DNA from 4 places in the Glutamicibacter ectropisis genome. Region 4 is predicted to be linked to each of the others. Evidence: riboswitches for the same ligand, from Rfam matches in the RefSeq annotation. Region 4 holds a riboswitch; each other region holds the start of a gene.
What was found. Region 4 has a riboswitch for S-adenosylmethionine ahead of QMQ05_RS15870 (acyl-CoA dehydrogenase family protein). Riboswitches for the same ligand answer to the same signal wherever they lie in the genome.
Positions count from the first base shown of each region.

Region 1: another riboswitch for S-adenosylmethionine. It lies ahead of QMQ05_RS01630 (methionine ABC transporter ATP-binding protein); the one in region 4 lies ahead of QMQ05_RS15870 (acyl-CoA dehydrogenase family protein).
Region 2: another riboswitch for S-adenosylmethionine. It lies ahead of QMQ05_RS01505 (O-acetylhomoserine aminocarboxypropyltransferase/cysteine synthase family protein); the one in region 4 lies ahead of QMQ05_RS15870 (acyl-CoA dehydrogenase family protein).
Region 3: another riboswitch for S-adenosylmethionine. It lies ahead of QMQ05_RS03350 (O-acetylhomoserine aminocarboxypropyltransferase/cysteine synthase family protein); the one in region 4 lies ahead of QMQ05_RS15870 (acyl-CoA dehydrogenase family protein).

Region 1 covers NZ_CP125942.1:347,128-352,237, forward strand. Annotated here, with positions in the region: gene QMQ05_RS01625 (WxL protein peptidoglycan domain-containing protein) at 1-820, shown strand, start outside; SAM riboswitch class I at 1,081-1,170, shown strand; gene QMQ05_RS01630 (methionine ABC transporter ATP-binding protein) at 1,297-2,301, shown strand; gene QMQ05_RS01635 (methionine ABC transporter permease) at 2,298-2,993, shown strand; gene QMQ05_RS01640 (MetQ/NlpA family ABC transporter substrate-binding protein) at 3,020-3,931, shown strand; gene QMQ05_RS01645 (SDR family oxidoreductase) at 4,024-4,887, opposite strand.
Region 2 covers NZ_CP125942.1:313,662-318,771, forward strand. Annotated here, with positions in the region: gene QMQ05_RS01500 (CoA-binding protein) at 541-1,035, opposite strand; gene QMQ05_RS01505 (O-acetylhomoserine aminocarboxypropyltransferase/cysteine synthase family protein) at 1,035-2,408, opposite strand; SAM riboswitch class I at 2,527-2,621, opposite strand; gene QMQ05_RS01510 (histidine phosphatase family protein) at 2,733-3,293, shown strand; gene QMQ05_RS01515 (RNA polymerase sigma factor) at 3,389-3,886, shown strand; gene QMQ05_RS01520 (methylated-DNA--[protein]-cysteine S-methyltransferase) at 3,883-4,512, shown strand; gene QMQ05_RS01525 (shikimate dehydrogenase family protein) at 4,522-5,110, opposite strand, start outside.
Region 3 covers NZ_CP125942.1:721,050-726,159, reverse strand. Annotated here, with positions in the region: gene QMQ05_RS03355 (cystathionine gamma-synthase) at 1-1,042, opposite strand, end outside; gene QMQ05_RS03350 (O-acetylhomoserine aminocarboxypropyltransferase/cysteine synthase family protein) at 1,044-2,339, opposite strand; SAM riboswitch class I at 2,426-2,516, opposite strand; gene QMQ05_RS03345 (LysR family transcriptional regulator) at 2,745-3,686, opposite strand; gene QMQ05_RS03340 (DUF1852 domain-containing protein) at 3,809-4,801, shown strand; gene QMQ05_RS03335 (methionine synthase) at 4,820-5,110, shown strand, end outside.
Region 4 covers NZ_CP125942.1:3,376,192-3,381,301, forward strand. Annotated here, with positions in the region: gene QMQ05_RS15855 (hypothetical protein) at 1-54, opposite strand, end outside; gene QMQ05_RS15860 (YidH family protein) at 126-506, opposite strand; gene QMQ05_RS15865 (acyl-CoA dehydrogenase family protein) at 673-1,902, opposite strand; gene QMQ05_RS15870 (acyl-CoA dehydrogenase family protein) at 1,930-3,156, opposite strand; SAM riboswitch class I at 3,207-3,297, opposite strand; gene QMQ05_RS15875 (LLM class flavin-dependent oxidoreductase) at 3,425-4,861, opposite strand; gene QMQ05_RS15880 (ABC transporter permease) at 4,858-5,110, opposite strand, start outside.

The DNA of each region.
Region 1 (5,110 bases), 570 kb from region 4:
TAGTTTTCAGATAACGAACTACGGCGTAAAGCCACTGGAACTTTCGGTCTATGGTGCCGACGGCCAGACATCGGCTAACGGCGCACTCGAACTCTTGCCAGCATCAGAACCATCACAAGAGGTCGGGGCATGGATTAGTGTGAGCGAATCTAAGCTCACCCTAGATCCCGGTGAAGAAGCAGATGTGGCTTTTACGCTGAGCATTCCCGAGGACACCGCACCGGGTGACTACGTTGGCGGCATGATTTCCTCATATATCGACTCCAGTGCGGGTACTGCTGTGGCAGTTGACCAACGACTGGCAACCCAGCTGGCGCTACATGTTGGTGGCGAGGGTAGCCTGGTCTTGGGAATGGACAATATTGATGTGAGTGCACCGATTGCGTGGAATCCGTTTGCGCCGGTTTCGGCAGATTTCGCAGCGCAGGTCAATAACGAGGGGACCTTGCGGGCCCGTGGAAACTACACGGTGAAGATCTCTGGAGTGTTTGGTTTGGGAAGCACCACGCAAACTGTTGCACTTGAAGAAATGCTTCCCGGTGCCAGCGTGGATCTGACTTCACAAGTCTCAGGGCTGTGGCCATTGATCTGGCAACAGTATGAAGTGAGTATGGTTCCTGAAGGAATCGATTCAGTCGCCGGGGAGCCGGTCCTTGCCAGTGGAACGTTATGGACTTTCCCCGCCGGATGGGTGGGAATTCTTCTGCTGATCATCATCGCGATTGTGATTGTCGCGGTGGTTCGCAGCCGCCGGTACGAGTACGTCTACGAGGATGAAGACGAGGTGGAAGCACCCTTGGCGTCGGTCAGCAGCGAGTAGTCATCTGCTTCCAAGCCCCAGCGTTATCGCTGGGGCTTGGTGCATTTAAAGGCAATAAACCATGCGTGCATGGCAAGCCAAATATGTGTGTTTTTCTTGCTTCTTATGACGGCTTAAGGCTCTTTATGACCGTGAATATTACGAGCTTTCGGGCGGTGAGCATTTGAAGTTCGTGACATGACGGATTTACTACGTAACGCTTGCAGCTGATCAGTCACAAGTTACAGACTTGAGGAGTCCTAGCGATCATGCAGGACACCCAACCATCCAGAGCGACCGAGAGATCTGGCTCGAAGACGTCGCAGCAACCACCTCTGTGAGGCCGGTGCTAAGGCCAGAGCCGATGGAGCATTCACAGTGATTCTCTGATGTCGCGCGCGGTGTTTTTCGCACGCGTCCCAGTGAGTTGACCGCGCTTCTAGGTGCCATCGCCAAGGAGAGAACATGTACTCGTACTTCCAAGGAGGAAACGTCTCGTGATTGAGATTGAAAACCTCCATAAACATTACGACTCTGCCCAAGGGCGCGTCGAGGTGCTCAAAGGCATCAACCTGAGCGTTGAGTCTGGTTCGATCACTGCAGTGGTTGGGCCCTCAGGCGCCGGTAAATCTACTTTGTCCCACTGCATCTCTCTGCTAGAAAAACCAAGCAGCGGGCAGATTCTCATCGATGGCAAGAACCTGACGAATCTATCGGGCAAAAAGCTTCGCGCTGAGCGTCGCGCTATTGGAACGATCTTCCAAAATTCGGCCCTGCTTCGCAGGATGACAGTGGCCGAGAACATTGCCTTGCCTCTGCGGAACCTAGGCGTGGTACACGAGGAGATGACTAGCCGAGTAGCTGAACTCCTTGAACGTGTAGGACTACTGGACCGGGCAAATTCCTATCCTGGTCAACTATCCGGTGGCCAGCGGCAACGTGTAGGTATTGCACGCGCCTTGGCCTTGCGGCCGCGGCTGTTGCTCTCCGATGAATCAACCTCGGGCCTGGATCCGGAATCAACGCAGCAGGTTCTCACTCTCCTTGAATCACTGCGAACAGATCTCGGGCTTGCCATCATCCTGATCACCCACGAGATGGATGTTGTCCGCCATGTTGCCGATAACGTTGCACAACTCGACGGTGGTCGTATCGCAGAATACGGCAAGCTCCACGAGCTGGTGGCTAATCCGAACTCCGAAGCCGGTTCCAAACTCTTGCCATTGCGTGCAGAGGCACTCCCGGCTGGGTTCTCTTATTCCATGACCGTCGCCTATCTCAACGATCGTGTTGATCCAGCATGGATCTCAAGATTGGGCATTGAACATGGAATTCGCGTGGCATTGCTTGGAGGCTCAGTTGAAGCACACCACGACGGAACGCTAGGACGAGTCAGCATCGGCGTGGACGGGGCACTGCCTGAACAGGTCACACAGATCCTGGCATCGTGGGGCCTGCAAGCCACCGTTGAAGAACATGTTCGTGAAGAGGTTGGCGTATGAGACTCCCATTTGAAAGCGCAGCGGTTGGAACAGACACCCCGTGGAATGAACTGCTCGCCCTGTTACTGCCTGCGTATGGGCAGACCTGGGCCATGGTCGGAATCGTGATGGCCCTAGTGATCAGCATTGGTGGCTTGATGGGGATCGCGCTGTACAACACCGACCGGCATGGCTTGTTCCCACGACCAAAGGTGCATGGCGTACTCAGCTGGATTGCAAACATGGGACGCTCACTGCCGTTTCTGGTGTTGATGGCCGCGATCATTCCTTTCACCAAATGGATCACGGGAACCACCATTGGTATCGCTGCAGCGGCGGTACCCATGACCATCGCCGGCATTCCCTTCTTCGCACGTTTGGTTCAGAACGCGCTTAATGACTTGCCGAAGGAAAACCTCGCCGTTGGTCTAGTCACCGGAGGTTCGGCAACACAGATCATTGGCGCCACCCAGATCAGGGAAGCCCTGCCGGCGCTGGCCTCAGCGATCACGCTGAACACCATTTCTATGATCGAGTATTCGGCTATTGCAGGCACGATTGGCGCTGGCGGTATCGGCTATCTCGCGGTGACCTACGGGTACCAGAGATTCGATATGAACGTCATGTTGGCCACCATCGTCGCACTGATCCTGACAGTTCAAATTGTCCAATTCCTCGGTGACCGCATTGCCCATGCGTTGGCCCGCCCATAATCGCATCAACATTAACGAGCTTAAAAATGACTTCACCACTTTCAGGCCATGACCATGGCTTTACCTTGCGTAAGAGCAGGAATGTACTTCCTTGGAGTATCGCAGCGATCGCTTCTGTTCTGGCTATAGTCCTAGCCGTGATGCTCGGACAGCAACGAACCTTGCCGGCGGTTGCGGCAGCAGACGGAACCCAAACGAAGTTCGTCGTTCACTTTGAACCGGCGATGGCTGGCGAAGAAAAAATTCTGGACTACGTCGCACAGAGTATCGCCCCAGACTACGGTGTAGAGATTGAGAAAACCGGTCTGCAAGACCCAATCCAAGCCAATCAAGCAGTGGCCAGCGGTCAGTTTGATGCGACGATCTTTGAACACCAGTGGTACATGGAGCAGTCGGCAGAAGCCGCCGGGGTGAAACTAACGCCCACCGTTGAGCTCTACCAATGGGGCTTTGGCATGTACTCGACCAAGTATGACTCCGTAGAAGCGCTGCCCAAGGGCTCAACACTGTTGTTGCCAAACGACGTTGCTAACCAAGGACAGGCTCTGTGGCTGCTACAGCGCGAAGGCTTCCTGAAACTCAATCCAGATATTGAACCTCGCACAGCAAAAATGTCTGATGTCGTTGAAAACCCGCATGAATTCGTTTTGAAGGAAGCCGACTTGTTGGCGATGCCTCGAATGCTAGATGACGTTGATGTCGCCATCGGCTACGTCTCGCAGTTCGATGCCGGAAAGGTTAGTCGAGATAAGGGAATCTTGTTCCCAGAGCCACCTAAAACCTTCGCTTCACGGCTGATCATGGCCTCTGATTTTGCAGAAACTGCTGACGCAAAGAAACTGATTGAAGTGTTCTCGGATCCTCGCTTGCAGGAATATTTGGAGACGACAGATGACCCACTGGTCCAAGGCGTCCTCACCAAGGTTTCTGATAGCTAGAACCAGGCCTTTACGTGGAGAAAAGCTAGAGGCAACCAGCAAGAAATTCTTTTCATGCTGGTTGCCTCTTAGGCTGTTATGGTTTTCGCGTTTTAGGCAGCGAGCGCATCCTTGATGGCTTTGCCAAGCGAAGTTGGTGCGCGACCGATGAGCTTTGCCAAATCCCCGGAGTTCACTTCTAGAGCACCTTCACGAATACGCAGATCAGTATCTACCAAGATGTCAGCAAAAATGGCTGGAACACCCGAATCAGTGTAGATCTCCACTAGCTTGGCAGGATCCATTTCCTGATAGGTGACATCCTGGCCTGCTGCAGCGCCGACGGCACCGGCCAACTGACTCAAGGTGAAAGGCTTGTCACCGCCCAACTCGTAGATTTTTCCTGCCTGATCCGAATCCGAAAGTAAGACTGCAGCTGCTGCCTCGGCATAGTCCGCGCGGGTAGCAGCACTGATTTTGCCATCGCCGGCAGCACCGAGAACAACACCACTGTTCAAGTAACCCAGTAGCTGATCAGTGTAGTTTTCCGTGTACCAGCCATTGCGTAGCAGGACATAGTCGATACCTGATCCTGCCAGCAGGTGTTCGGTGGCGATATGTTCCTGCGCCAGTTTCATGTTGCCGGTCAGGGCATTGGCAATGGAGGTATAGGCGATGAGCTTTACGTTGACACGTTGGGCAGCAGTGATGACATTTTCATGCTGCGTGGTCCGCTGACCCACTTCGCTGCCGGAAATCAACAGCAACTTATCGACACCTTCCAAAGCGGTCACCAAGCTGGCTTCCGCGTTGTAGTCAGCGACGCGAGTCTGAAGACCCTTGCCGGCCAGCGGCTCTAACTTCTCTGGGGAACGACCAATGGCGATGAGCTGTGCTGGATCGGCGCCGCGCTTCAGCAATGCGTCGATAACTAACTGACCTAGCTGTCCGGTGGCTCCGGCAATTGCAATATTCATCTTGTCCTCTCGTTTAAACTGCAATCCATTACAACCGACGCAGTCACTGCAGAATTCCCGAACTATATTTCGTCGTGGCATTAAATTCATAGCTCACTGAAATCTCAAGCTTTCGCGTCTTAAAGCGTAAGAGCTGAGAAATGTGTCGGATCATTACGTGGAATATTGCCCCAATCTCATGCTTGGCCCGCTGATTTATGTCTTGATGACGCTGATTAACGTA
Region 2 (5,110 bases), 540 kb from region 4:
AGTGCAGCGAAACTGGATCTGTCCCGGGGGTCGCCACGCAATGGGTGGAGTTCGGCTTGGGCGCGTTAATGGAAGTTATCAGCGTCGAATAATCGACGTCAGTGCAGATGCTAAATCGTGTGGCCACCACGAGACTCATGAATTTGAGCACCAGTCAGAGGAAGCACTGTTGGGAAGGACGACGGTAGTAGTCTCTTATTGTGACGCGGGCAGAACCTAGGATAATGGGATTGAAGTTCGTAACTAGTGTGCGGCCGTGGCCTGCACACTGGATAACTTCTAGAGAAAGACTGGCGCAATCATGATGAAACTTGAGGAGCTTCTCGCGCAGAGGCCCGTGAACGAAAAGCTCGCGTCCAAGTTTGAGGATCAATTGCGCGCCGAACTCCGTGCCTATGGCCGTAAAGAATCGCGTGAATAATCTGAGTCAACGAAGGCATCCGTGGCTGAGACCATAAAAGTCTTATCTGCAATTGAAAACGAACGCCGGCGGCGGAAAACCTTTAGGGTCATCCGCCGCCGGCGTTCGTATTGCAGTGTTTAGGCGAGTACCTGACGCTTCGAAGAAATCACGCCGGTATTAAAGCCCGCCAAGCGCAGCCCACCATGGAATCGAGCGTGCTCAATCTTGACGCAACGATCCATCACAACGTTCAAGCCAGCAGCCTCTGCGCGCTGGGCTACCTCTTCATGCCACGAGCCAAGCTGCAACCAGAGAGTCTTGGCCCCTACAGCTAATGCCTCATCCAGAACGGTCGGCAGGTCATCGTGCTTGCGGAAGACCTCAACCAGGTCCGGAGTCTCTGGCAGGTCCGCGAGGGACTTGTAGACCGGCTGGCCCAAGATCTCATCGAGTACCGGGTTGATGAAGTACACCTTGTACTTGGACGACGACAACAAGTAGGTTGCGACGAAGTAGCTGGCGCGTGAAGGCTTATTGGAAGCGCCCACGATGGCGATGGATTTGGTTTCGCGCAGGATGTTCAGCCGTTCGGCTGCTCCCGGACCTTCCCAAGTGCGTTCGGTGGTGCTCATTAGTTAGCTCCCTTCGGTGCTGCAGGAATGGCGCAGGCTGCACCGTCATAGGTAGGTGCTGCAAATTCTTCAGCGGACCCATCGGTGGCTTCCTGTGATGCAGTCAATGCTTGGTCAAGGTCCCAGATGATGTCCTCGACATCTTCTAGACCCACTGAGAGGCGAATTAGGTCTTCGGGAACGCCGGCTGCCACCAACTGCTCTGCACTTAGCTGTTGATGGGTGGTGGATGCGGGGTGCAGCACCAGGGTGCGAGCATCACCGATATTGGCCAAGTGGCTGGCCAGCTGCAGAGCTTCAATGAACTTGGAACCAGCCTCACGGCCACCCTTCACGCCAAAGCTGAAGACCGAGCCGACGCCCATGGGCAACAATTCTTTTGCGTGGGCATATTGCGGGTGGGATTCCAGACCAGCGAAGTTCACATAGGTCACGCGTGGATCTGCTTCAAGCCAGGCAGCAACCTGCTTCGCGTTGGAAAGGTGGTTATCCATACGCTGCGGCAAGGTTTCCAAGCCCTGCAAGAGCTGGAATGCCGACTGAGCTGGCAGCGCAGGACCAAAGTCGCGCAGCTGCTCGCTACGAAGCTTGGTCAAGAAACCGTACTCGCCAAAGTTGGCCCACCAGGAAACGTTGCCGTAGCTGGCCACCGGTTCGGTCATGGTGGGGAACTTGCCGTTGCCCCAGTTGAACTTGCCCGACTCAACAACGACGCCACCGAGCGTGGTGCCATGGCCACCAATGAACTTGGTTGCTGAGTGAATGACAATATCCGCACCGTGCTCAATAGGGCGCAGAATGTATGGGGGAGTGAGAGTGGAATCAACCACTAGCGGGATCAGGTGACGGTGTGCCACCTCGGCCAGCCCCTTAATATCGGCAATGTCGCCCGACGGGTTCGCCACTACTTCGGTGTACACCGCCTTGGTGTTCTCCTGGATGGCGGCTTCAAAATCGGCCGGATCATTGGAATCAATGAAAGTGGTGTCGACGCCAAAACGACGCAACGAAACATCAAGCTGGGTGATGGTTCCGCCATAAAGCTTTGAGGACGCGACAATGTGATCCCCGGCTTGTGCCAGGGCAGCGAAGGTAACGAATTCGGCGGCCATGCCCGAACCAGTAGCTACGGCACCGATGCCTCCTTCCAAGGAAGCAATTCGTTCTTCAAAAGCAGCGACGGTCGGGTTGCCGATACGCGAATAGATATTTCCGTACTTCTGCAAAGCAAAAAGGTTGGCTGCATCGTCGGCATCTTTAAAGACGAATGAAGTGCTCTGATAGATAGGGACTGCACGGGCGCCGTGCTCGGCATCGGGGGTACCACCGGCGTGCAATGCACGGGTGCGGAATCCAAACTGATGATCTGCCATGTGGGCTTACGACTCCTTGTCGATTGGGTTTTCGCTCTTCACCGCTAGGCGGTAGTGCGATCGAGGCAGGAATCCCGGAATCAATGTCGCAACTCGTTGTGGTTAAACAAGGTATGCGGCTGCATCGTTTCTGGCGGTAGCACCGTAACCACCGGATGTGGCAGGTTGCTGCGGCGTCATCGAACCAGATCTCTCAGCCGCTCGGGATGGTGTAACAATCTTCGCAACATGACCGTTCGTGACCTAACTATGAGTCTTAACGTTGCGTATTGGACGTAATATCGGAGATTCTTCGATTCGTTGGCGCGCCGGTAGGCTTGGATCATGGATACTGCGCTGGTGTTGATCAGACACGGACTGACCGATTGGAATCTGGTAGGCCGTCTTCAGGGGCGCACTGATATCCCCTTGAATGAGACCGGACGTGAACAGGCCCGCAGAGTTGGACGCGAACTAGCTGGTCAAGGTTTTTCCCTCGTTCTGGCATCACCGCTAGGGCGGGCTCAGGAAACCGCAGCGTTGATTGCTGAAGAACTGAACATTGATACAGGACGGCCAGTCCCGGAATTAATTGAGCGCGGTTTTGGACCTCTGGAAGGCCGAATCATGGCCGAGGTCAGTGACGAAGAGTCAGCAGCGTTGCGGGATCAACTGGAGCCCATTGCACATATTCTGAACAGAGCTATTCCTGCACTACTGAATCTGTGTGAAGAGCACGCAGGTAAAAAGGTAGCCGTAGTTAGTCATGGCGCGACCATGCGTGTCATCCGTGATGCGCTCGCAGGGACCAAGCTCCCACGTGGCGTGGAAAACGGTGAGATTATTCAGATAGATATCCAACGCCTCAAAGAGTTGGCTGAAGAGTTGGATTTGGTGAGCTGCTAGAGGCTCAAAATTTTTTGTCCCTCGACCTCACACTTTTGCTGCGCGATACGTTTACATGGTGAAAGCCCGTTACGGTGCCAATCTTCAGGAGAGCCATGCAAATACCGTTTGAGCGGATAGTCCAGGATTATGGGCTGAACGTACTGCGGGTTTGCCGTGCCCTACTTGATGAACACCGTGCACAAGATGCTTGGTCTGAAACCTTCCTTTCCGCGCTCAAGGCTTATCCGCAACTTGCTGAGGATGCCAACGTATCAGCCTGGCTTGTACGCATTGCACGGAACAAGGCCATCGATGAGCTGCGTAAGAATAAGCCAGAAATTCTTGATGATCATCAGCAGTGGGAACATGCTGATGAGCAAGTGAACCTTGAGATGGAAGCCGACAATCTCCAACTATGGCAGGAAGTGTCAAAACTTCCGCAGAAGCAACGAATGGTAGTTGGCTATAGATATCTCGGCGGTCTGAGCTACGCGCAGATAGCCCAGCTAGTTTCTGGGAGCGAGGCCGCCGCACGGCGTGCTGGTAGTGACGGGATCAAAAACCTTCGCCGAATACTCGGCGATGACTCACTGTGGCGGGAGCAGTCATGACGCAGGCAAAATTCAACTCCTCGGCAACCGGAGAAGAAGCTGAGCTTTTGGCGCAGCTTGGAAAAGAACTTCGGGCTAAAGCGAAAGCATCGGACCTACTGGATGTTTCCTACCGTGTGATTGATAGCCCTATCGGCTCGCTCCTGCTGGCTAGCACTCCAGCTGGTCTGGTGCGTGTGGCCTTTGAGAGCGAAGATCATGACAAAATCCTTGAGCTACTGAGTCAGAAACTCAGCCCGCGAATCCTTAAAGACTCGTCGCGACTGGACGCCGTGGCTCGGCAGCTTGATGAGTATTTTGCTGGATCCCGCCGCAATTTTGATGTGCCGCTGGATTTGAAACTTTCCACTGCTTTCCGGCGTCAAGTGCAATTAGAACTGGGCGAAATTGGCTACGGGCAAACGTGGAGTTACTCGCAAATGGCGGAGCGTATCGGCAACCCGAAGGCGGTGCGTGCTGTGGGTTCAGCGTGCGCGACCAATCCGATTCCCATTGTCCTGCCATGCCACCGGGTACTACGAACTGATGGTTCACTCGGTGGTTATTTAGGTGGGCTGGAAACGAAAACTCAATTGCTGAAGTTGGAGAATCCAGACTTCGGTGGCGCAATGAGGACCCTTTTCTAGTTTTATTGATCAGTTGTTTTCGCGGATGCGCATCAAGGAGAGCTCAAGCTGCTCTTTGGCCTGTTCACCCAAACCCAGTATTGGGATCATCGCCTCGGCCTGAAGCAATAGGTGCTGCCAGCCATCTGAATATTCCAGGCCTTGCTCCATGGCGGACGTGATTGTTCCCGTGGTGTGCTCGCTATACACAAAGTCATAGACAAAGGTTCCAGACGAAAGCTCTTGTGTACCCCAAGGCGCCACGTCTTCACGATACTTTCCTATAGGTGTGGCGTTAATGATCAAGGTGGCTTGCATGGCGGCTTCGGCAACGTAAGAGAAGTCCACTGTCCTTCCTGAAATCCCCATGGAACGTGCCAAGGATAAAAGCTCTTCGGCGGCCATGTGATTTCGGTCAGTGATAGTGATGGTGCCGATGTTTCCCTTGAGCGCAACCAGGGCAGCACGAGCTGCACCACCAGCGCCGATGAGCAATACGTGTTCATGGATTTTGGTGGCGAGTCTTGCTTCTACTGCAATCAAATCAGTGTTGTAAGCATTCAGTTTGCCGTCCTGACGAATCAGGAGGTTCGCTGCACCGCTGAGACTGACCTGTTCT
Region 3 (5,110 bases), 950 kb from region 4:
AGGCGTGGGTCATTTCGCGCGGATAACAGACCAGGGATTCCACCCCGCCTAAGGAGACCGAGAGTTGGAAGTACTCCATGGACTGGGCGAAGGCGCGGGCGGCGGCTTCATCTTTTAACGCGACCGAGACGATGCCACCAAATCCGCGCTGCTGGCGGGCGGCCAGTTCGTGCCCGGGGTGGGAGGTGAGACCGGGATAGTAGACACGGGTGACCTCGGGGCGGGCATCAAGCCAGTGGGCCAGTGCTTGGGCTGAAGCGCAGTGGCGTTCCATGCGCAGGCCCAGGGTTTTGAGCCCCCTCGCGGCCAGATAGGAATCCTGCGGGCCGGCCACCGCTCCCCCGGCGAACTGCTGATAGCCCACCGCTTCGGCCAGGGATTGGCCGCGGAAGTGATGATCGGCGAGAATCACCGCACCACCGAGCACATCGGAGTGCCCGCCAATGTATTTGGTGGTGGAGTGAACCACCGCGTGCGCACCAAAATCCAGTGGGCGCTGTAGATAAGGAGTGGCGAAGGTATTATCCACCACCAGCAGGGCACCGTTCTCGCGGGCAATGGTGGCCCACCCGGAAAGATCGGCGATGCCCAGTAGTGGGTTGGAGGGAGTCTCCACCCAGAGCAGTGCGGTGTTCGGCTGTACCGCGGCGCGCACCGAATCCAGGTTGGTGATGTCTACCGCAGAAGAGGTGATGCCCCATTTGCTGTGTAGTTTGGAGATCAACCGGTTGGTGCCACCGTAGCCGTCGGCGCCGAGGATGATGTGATCGCCCGGTTCAAGCACGGCACGCAAGAGGGCGTCTTCGGCGGCGATGCCCGAAGCGAAGGCGAACCCGGCTGCACCACCTTCAAGTGCGGTGAGCTGTTCTTGGAAGCCATCACGGGTGGGGTTGGAGCCTCGGGAGTATTCGTGCCCGGAACGCAGCACGTTAATACCGTCTTGGATGAAGGTGCTGGTTTGGTAGATCGGTGGGACCACGGCCCCGGTATGTGGGTCTTTGTGCTGGCCGGCGTGTACGGCCTGAGTGTTGAAGCCAGTCATCTCATGCTCCTTGAGTTTGTGGGGCTAGGACCAATGCCAGATCCAGGGCCTGGGTAAGATCTGCCAACAGGTCGGCCGGGTCTTCGAGCCCTACCGACAGGCGCAGGGTGGAGGTGTTTAGTCCGGCGGCGACCAATTGTTCTTCGGTGAGCCGGCAGTGCGTCATGGTGGCCGGATGCGAAATCATGGTGCGGGTATCGCCCACGTTCGCGGCCAGGGAGATCAGGCTCAGCCCGTCGATCACCGGGGAGACCAGTGAGGGGTCGGCCAGTTCAATGGCAAGTACACAGCCGGTGCCGTTCGGGGTGATCGTTGCCGCCAGTTCAAAACTTGGGTGACTGGATAAGGACGGGTGGTGGATGGCCGCAATGCCCGGGTGGGAAGAGAGCTTGTCGATCAGGGTGGTGATGCTGCGATGCACGTGGGCGGCGCGCACCGGCAGGGTTTCGATTCCGGTGAGGATGCTCTGGGCGCTGGCCGGGGCCAGGGTTGGGCCCAGATCGTGCAGGAATTTGGAACGCACCAGCATCGTATAGGCGCCGGCACCGTGGCGTTCGAGCAGTGAGGTGTTGTTCAGGCGTGCTCGTGGGGCGGAGATTTGTGGCCAGCGCACCGTATTGGAGAAGTCGAAGGTGCCGGAGTCCACCACCACACCGCCGAGGACCGAACCGTGTCCGGCTAATCCCTTGGTGGCTGAGTGCACCACAATGTCGGCGCCGAAATCTAGCGGCTTGACGTTCACTGGGGTGGCCAGGGTGTTATCCACGACTACCGGGATGTTGTGTTCGTGGGCGATGGCGGCAATGGCTGGTAGGTCAGCCACGGTACACAGTGGGTTGGACACGGATTCGAGGAAGAACGCGCGGGTGTCTTCCTGAATAGCGTTACCCCAAGCGGCATGATCGGCCTGGTCAACAAAGGTGACGCGGATACCGAAGTCGGCGAAGGTGTCGGTGAACAGATCAACGGTGCCACCGTAGAGCGAGGAGGAAGCCACAATGTGTTTGGGTCCCTGGGTCAGGGCCAGTAGGGACAGGGCCACCGCGGATTGGCCGGTGGCGGTGGCGACCGCGTGGGCTCCGCCTTCCAGTGCGGCTACTCGTTGTTCGAGGATGGAAACGGTGGGGTTGCCGGTGCGTGAGTAGGTGAAGCCGGATTGGCGCAGCGCGAACTTTTCGATGGCTTCGCCGTGGGATTCAAATTGGTACGCTGCGGAATTGTGCAGTGGAGGTAGCATCGGGCGGAACTCTCCGCTCGGGCGATATCCTGCGTGGACCGCGTCGGTTCCTTGGCTCATAGCTCCTTCTCGTTTCTTGATCACGAGGGAGGACCGAAGTGCATCGTGTTTGGCACAAGGCCCACGCTGATGCGGGGTTCGGAACTGCTCCATCGTTCCTGGCTTTAGCACCTTTCGGTTTCCCGATGGTTGCTGCGACGTCAACGAGCCAGATCTCTTAGTCGCTCTTGATGGGTTGTTCTTCCATGGTTGGGCATGGGCCTCACAGCGTGCAAGCGCTATCGGCGCTGACGCTTCATACAAGGTCGTGACGCTTCATATGTCGTCTACTTGTCATCATGACGCGGACACTAACGACCCTTTATGACGCGTGATCAAGATGAGAATTCCCGAGATTCCAAGGATCTTCCTCAACTTTGTGACAACTAAGCACCCAGCGGTGACACACTGTTACAGATTTGGGGCCTAGCCGAGTACCTGAACTCCGAAGCTTTGAACCACCGCACGGACCTCTTGCAGGTAGCGCTGGGCCTGATCGGTCAGCGGAATGGCGGCGTGGTTGATCCAACCGATCTCGATGCGCTCGTCGATGGCCAGCGGGATGGCCACGATGGAGGGATCCAGCTCGTCGCTGATGATGCCGGTGGAGATCGTGTACCCGCCCAAACCGATCATGAGGTTGAAGATCGTGGCACGGTCCGAGACCTGAATTTCGCGCTGGCTTGAGCGGGTGGAGAGGACCTCTTCGGCGAAGTAAAAAGAGTTACTTGCCCCCTGGTCGAAGGTCAGTCGGGGTAGATCTTCGAGGTCTTCGAGGGTGACCTGATCGCGGGCGGCCAGTGGGTTGCTGCGCGAGATGAAAATATGCGGATCGGCCAAGAACAGCGGGTGGAAGACCAGCCGAGATTCGCGCAGCAGCTTGTCGATGACCTTCCGGTTGAAGTCGTTGCGGTAGAGAATCCCGATGTCACTGCGCAGGGTGCGCACATCCTCGATGATCTCTTCGGTGCGGGTCTCACGCAGCGAAAATTGGTATTCCGCGGCACCACTGGCCTGGACCATACGCACAAAGGCGTCCACCGAAAAGGAGTAGTGCTGGGTTGAGACACCCAGCAGCCGCCGCGCGGCGGGGCGGCCGAGGTAGCGGTGCTCAAGAAGCTCCACCTGCTCGAGCACCTGCCGGGCGTAGCCGAGGAATTCTGCGCCTTCAGCAGTGAGCGTCACTCCCCTGGCCGAGCGCACCAGCAAGGTGCGCCCCACCCGGGATTCGAGTTCCTTCATCGCCGCCGACATGCTGGGCTGCGCGACGTAAATCAGGTCGGCGGCAGCCGAAATCGACCCCTCGGAAGCTACCGCCACAAAATAGCGAAGCTGCTGCAGTGTCAATCCATTCGAAACCTGAACCATAGTTTGAGTCTATATTAATCCATAGTTATATCGAGTTACCTGATATCAAGAATCACCCTGCATGATTGACGCAACGACTTCCCCTCGGCCTGTCCAGGCCTCCCAAATACAGATTGGCTATCATGGCAGACGCATTAAATTTCAGCATTAGCACCACAAGATTCGACGAGAATTACTCCCCTTCTGCGAATTCTCGAACCACGACAAACTTCGCCAATTTGGCGCGCGGAGAGCGCCGCGAAGAGAACCTTCGCAATGCCCTGACGATGATCAACCGCCGCTTCAATTCCCTGGCTCACTGGGACAATCCCCAAGGTGACCGCTATGAGCTGGAATTGGAAATCATTTCAGCAAATGTGCATTATTCCGCCGATAATACCGATCAGGAATTCCCGCTTTTAGAAGTGCTTGAAACCACGATCGTGGATAAACTCACCGGCACTCGGTCCCAGGGCATGGTCGGCAATAATTTTTCTTCTTATGTCCGCGATTACGACTTCAGCGTGGTGCTTCCAGCATCGTGCAATGAAAGCGGAGCTCCGGTGCTTCCAGAAGATTTTGGCGATCTCCATGGGCAGCTCTTCCAACATTTCTTGAACTCACAGGCATACCGTGAGCGTTTTGCCCAGCTGCCGGTGGTCTGCATCAGCGTCTCGACTTCCAAGACCTATTTCCGCACCGGCAACAGCCATCCAGTGCTCGGTTTGGAATACCAGCAGGACGAAAATTCATTGACCGACGCGTACTTCCGAAAAATGGGTTTGAGCGTCCGCTACTTCATGCCACCAGGCGCTGTTGCCCCGCTGGCGTTCTACTTCCGCGGCGACCTACTCAACGATTACACGAATCTGCAGTTGATCAGCCTCATCAGCACGATGGAAACGTTCCAGAAGATTTATCGCCCGGAAATCTATAACGCCAATTCGGCCGCTCCTTCTGTGTACCACCCGAGCCTGGGCGCCGAAGACTTCTCCCCCACTCGCGTCTTTTATGACCGCGAAGAACGAACTCAGTTGGGCAAGATCCAAGGCAAGTTCACCGAAGAGCATTTCATCATCCCGAATCGCCAACTGCTAGATCAGTGGTCTTCCTCCTACCCGACTCCAGTCGCCTAAGATTCCGAAAGATAACTCATGACTTCCCCGCTTATCCCCACGTCGATTGTCGGTAGCCTGCCCAAGCCTTCATGGCTTGCCGAACCTGAAAAGCTTTGGTCCCCTTGGAAGCTTGAAGGCGAGCAATTGCGCGAAGGCAAGCAAGACGCCATGCGCGCTGCGGTCCTCGAACAGGCCCAGCGCGGCATCGACATCATTGCCGATGGTGAACAGACCCGTCAGCACTTTGTCACCACCTTCATTGAGCACCTGAGCGGTGTTGACTTCGAAAAGCGTGAGACCGTGCGCATCCGCAACCGCTACGACGCC
Region 4 (5,110 bases):
ATAGTGTGGCAACCACCTCAGGAACACCGCGCTGGCCACCAAAAAGGAGATCATGGTCCGGCTCCAAGCGATCACCGTTCGCTCAGGTTGCAATCCAGGATCGCTGACCTCAGGGGCTTCTTCCCTCAACTGCCCAACCCCAGAATAATGACCACAGCCGTCAGTGAGGCCAGCACCGCGCCGAAGGCTAATAAGGGCACGATGCCCGGAATCGGCAAAGGACGTCCCGAACGCATACTGCGCTCAACTCGAACCCAGCGAATGGCAGCCCCACCGGCAATCAGGATGCCGATGCCAATGATCAGTACAGCCAGCCAGGTGCGCAACGGTGTTGGAAACGCATCAGTCGCAAAAGCTTCAAGGGCCGTGCCACCGGCAAGAAATGCCAAGGAGGTTCGGATCCACGCCAAAAAGGTACGCTCATTGGCAAGGGTAAAACGTGGGTCAGGCTCTTTGCCCTGCGGCAATAACCAGCGTTCCAACCGGCTGCGTTCGTGCTCAGACATGACCCTCCTGAGTTTGTGCCAACTCGGCAAGCTTATCTGACCCAAAAGAATTCACGGTTTAAGACAGCTTGCCTTTCAGCGCAGGCTCCACACAGGTTCTGCGATCCGTTAAACACTGCAGGCCCAGCATCGGCAAAGAATGCTGGGCCTGCAAGATCAATCGTGGTTACTTGGAAGCTCCGATAGCCCAGACGCGTGGCAGCTCGGTACCGTTGACCGCAAGATCTCCAATCAAACGCGCCTTGAACACCCACGGATTGTGGTTGCCCGCGGTGCGCGCATTGCGCCAATGACGGTCCAGGTTCTTCGAGACACTGGTCGCCGAAGCGGCCAACGCATCAAAGGCATGGGTGATGGCGTTGAGCACCAACGGGGTGAGCACTACCTGGGCCTGCGCGCTGGCCAACTCGGCAGCATCATTGGCCGCCTCGTCATCTTCCAATGAAATCTGACCGGCCTGGAGCGCCAACGCCGATTCATAAGCGCCCTGCAAGGACTGCGAAACACGCTCCACGGTTCCCGCAGCAGCAAAGGCAGCCGCCGACACCTCACCAATCACCTGCAATAGCTGCGGATCCTCGGCCGCCACATTGGCTGCAGCATGGCTGAAGGTCCGCTTGCGAGCCTTCAGCTCAGCGGCGAAGTCACGCTCGGCAGCCTTAGCCGACCCGGCGAGCACCGCCAACAACACCTGCTGATAGAAAGCGGTCTGGTACTTAAAGCGCGTATCAAAGTCGATCAAATCTTCTTCGGCCACAATCGCATCGGTGAACGTGGAAGTTCCAGTACCGGTGGTGCGCTGCCCAAAGCCATCCCAGTCATCGGCCAACTCCACGCCTGGTTGGTGGCGATTCACTGCAGCGATGACGCGCTTGCCGGTATCGGTACGCTCGGCATAGGTGTCTAGCCAATCGGCAAAGATGGAACCGGTGGAGTAGTACTTGGTGCCATTGATCTTAAAGCCACCCTCGCCATCCGGGGTGACCTTGGTGATCACGTCCCCGACCTTCACCGTCCCGACTTCGGTCCAAGAGTTGCCCACCAATTCGCCATCAACAAAGCGTGCCAACCACTTATCGCGTCCCGGGCCCGGGGTGGCAATGAGTCGGTCTTCCACAAAAGCGAAGTGCGCGCGCAGCGCTTGGGCAATATTTGAATCGGCGGCGGCCAGATCAACAAAGAGTTCAAAGAGCTCGGGAAGCGTGGCCCCTGCCCCACCATGAGATTCAGGGACACGGATCGCGCCGAACCCGGCGGCAGCCAGCTGGGCAACCTGTTCATAGGGCAGTTCACCGCTGCGGTCACGTTCGGCAGCGCCGTCCGCGATCTGTTCAAAGAGAGGGGCGAAACGGGCTTTGAGCTGGTTCAACCGATTACCTGTGGCAAGTACAGTCATCTCAGTTTCCTATCTGTAGAAAAGTTTTTAGGTGTACAGCGACAGTGGCTGAGATTCTCCGCGGAGGAAGTACGCGCCGACCTCAATCTTCTTGTAGTCCACCGGGTCGTGCAGTGAGTGGGTGCGCACATTGCGCCAGAACAGGTCTAGGCCAACACTGTTCGCAGTCGACGACGATCCGGTGACTTCAAAGATCCGGTTGGCCACCTCAACGCCTACCTCGGTGGACACCACCTTCGCTTCAGCAATCTCAACAGCCAACGCCGCACGCTCGGGCTGCGTCACCTCCCCTGCCTTGGAGAGCAGTGCATCAAATTTGCGGCCCAGCTTTTCGGTCAACGCTGCCACGGCAGCAGTTCGTGCCTTGAGCTCACCCACGGTGCGCTGGAAGATTGGATCCTGGGAATAGGTCTCAGCCTGCGAGAACAGCCACGCGTTCTTGCGCCCCAACAAGATCTGCTTGCCACGGGCCAAGGCACCCTCAGCAATACCCAGGTAGAAGTTCGCGAAGGCCAGCTGGATGCCCGGGGTCAGTAGGGTCGAGACCGGCTCATCGGTGACTTCACCAAGAAGATCAGTCGGCTCGATGCGTACATTGTGATACTTCAGCGAGTTCGACGCACTCAGTCGCTGGCCTAGGTAGTCCCAGTCATCAACGATTTCTAGGCCCTCACGGTCACGGTCGATGATGAAGGCCAGCACCTGGCCCTTGCGTTCGCCCTCGGTGACTTCCGCGTTGATGACGATAACCTCGCCTACCCCGGAACCGGTGGAGAACCGCTTGGCACCATTGAGGCGGAAGCCATCACCCTCAGGCACGAGGGTCAACGTGGGATCAACCGGGTTGACCGAATCGCCCCACAGCCAGCCGCCCTCAACGGTGCGCTGCCACCACTGGGCTTGGGTTTCAGGCGCCGCGTAGAAGGCAATGCCCGACTGGTTCACGTAGTGGTAGGCCAGCAGCTGAGAAATTGAGCCATCGGCCGTTGCCAAGATGCGGACCGCTTCAAAGGCGGTCTCCCAGTGTGCCCCGGCGCCACCAAATTCGGTCGGCACCAGCAGGTTCAACAAGCCAGCTTCACGCAGTAACTGCACCTCAGCGAAGGGCTGAGCATTCTTGCGGTCGCGTTCTAGGGCGTCGGTAGCCAGCTGGTCGGCGACCTTTTGTGCGATCTCGCGCCAGTGATTAAGCTCGGCTTCATCGGCGGTGCCGGTGTAAGGCACGCGCGGTAGCTGGGTACTGATAACCGTCATCTTCGTTCTCCTTAGGACTGTGGATTCCGAAGGACGCAGAATTTTCTGCAGATCCATCGAACCTGGCGTTAGCACTTACTGCGGGATGCAGGTTTGCTGCGGCGTCGCGGAGCCAGGTCTCTCAGCCGCTCTGGATGGTGTGTTCTTTCAGTGAATCACCGCGCGATGGCTGGCGGAAGTCACGAGGTCACAGGACGGAACATCGTCATTTTTCGACACGTTCACCGCTCTGAAACGGTAATAAAATTCCGTCATATTTACTCATATGTCATTTGGCGCCTAAAACAGCCTCTGGGATTTGACTAGCCTTGGAATCTGCTGCGGAAGCTTGGCCAGCATAAGCCCCACGGTAGGCCGCTGCCGGGTGATCGTCAGCAACTCGTCGTTGTCCTTCTCCGGCCAAATATTCGCGCAGCGTATTCCCTTCATAGCCGGCCCAGGTTCGTCCACGCTTGCGTAGCTCCGGAACCACCAAGTCGGTGAATTGCTCGAAGGATCCCGGGGTGATGGCGTAGGCCAGGTTGATTCCGTCCAGCCCGGACTCATCCACCCAACGCTCAATTTCATCGGCCACTGTTTCGGCCGAACCCACCAGGACCGGGCCGATGCCACCCACGCCGAGGTAGTCGGCAATCGAATTCGGTGTCCACTTCTGTTCTGGGTTCGCGGTGGTAAAAATCGACAGGGCGGAGCGGGCCGCGTTGGTCTCCAGATATTTCAGTTCTTCATCCACCGCGTACTGGCTCAAATCCAAACCTGACCATCCGCCATAGAAGGTCATAGCCCCTTCACGTGAGGCATAGGACTGGTACTCACGGTAAAGCTTTTCTGCCTGCGCATCTGAATCAGCCACCACCGTCGTCATCAGGGCATAAATTTTTGCAGCATTTCGAGGCCGGCCCACCGCTTCAAATTCGTCACGGATCGCATCGGTCTGCCTGCGGGTGACGGCAGTATTAATGGAGTTCAGGAAGATCCCTTCGGCATGTTGTGCACCGAAGCGACGACCACGAGATGAGGCACCTGCCTGGAAAATCGCCGGCGTACGCTGAATCGATGGCTCTGAAAGGTGAATGCCCGGGACATTGAAGTGCTGACCTTGATGGTTAATCGGGTGCACCTTGCTCGGATCGGTGTAGATCCCACGTTCCCGGTCCTTGACGACTGCTCCCTCTTCCCAGGAGCCTTCCCAAAGCTTGTAGACCACTTCCATGAATTCATCGGCAATGTCGTAGCGTGCATCATGATCTAGCTGGCGGGTCATCCCCAAATTTCGTGCCGCCGACTCCAGATAGCTCGTCACCACATTCCAGCCAACCCGGCCACGGGTGAGGTGATCTAAGGAAGAGAATTTACGGGCTAACGCATAAGGCTGTTCATAGGTCAGCGCACTAGTCACCGCAAAGCCAAGGTTCTTGGTAGCCGCGGCCATCGCGGAAACTTGCATGAACGGATCATTCAATGGAACCTGATCAGCATCTAATAGGGCTGGGCCACTGGAGTTTTGGTACACATCATAAATGCCCAAGACGTCGGCCAAGAACAACGCATCAAAACCACCGCGTTCTAGGGTTTGCGCCAGCTCCACCCAATATTCCAGGGTGTTGTATTCATCGGCTCGATTCTGCGGATGGCGCCACAGTCCCGGGCTCTGATGGCTCACGCAGGTCATGTCGAAGGCGTTGAGGTGAATGCGCTGGCTCATGAGTTACTGTTTCCTTTTCCTGTGGTTGATATGTGCTTCTTAGCAGTGCGCAGCTGGGCGAAAATCCCGGTGGACGATTGACCCTGGTTTCGCCCGAGCACGACGGCGGCGAGCAAGATGGCCAGCAGTACGAGTCCACGGGCCAGGTCCTGGAAGAAGAAGGACAGTCCGATCAGGTTCAGTCCGTTATCCAGCAAGCCAAAAATCACTACACCAATCAGCGTTCCGCCCACGGACACACGCCCATAG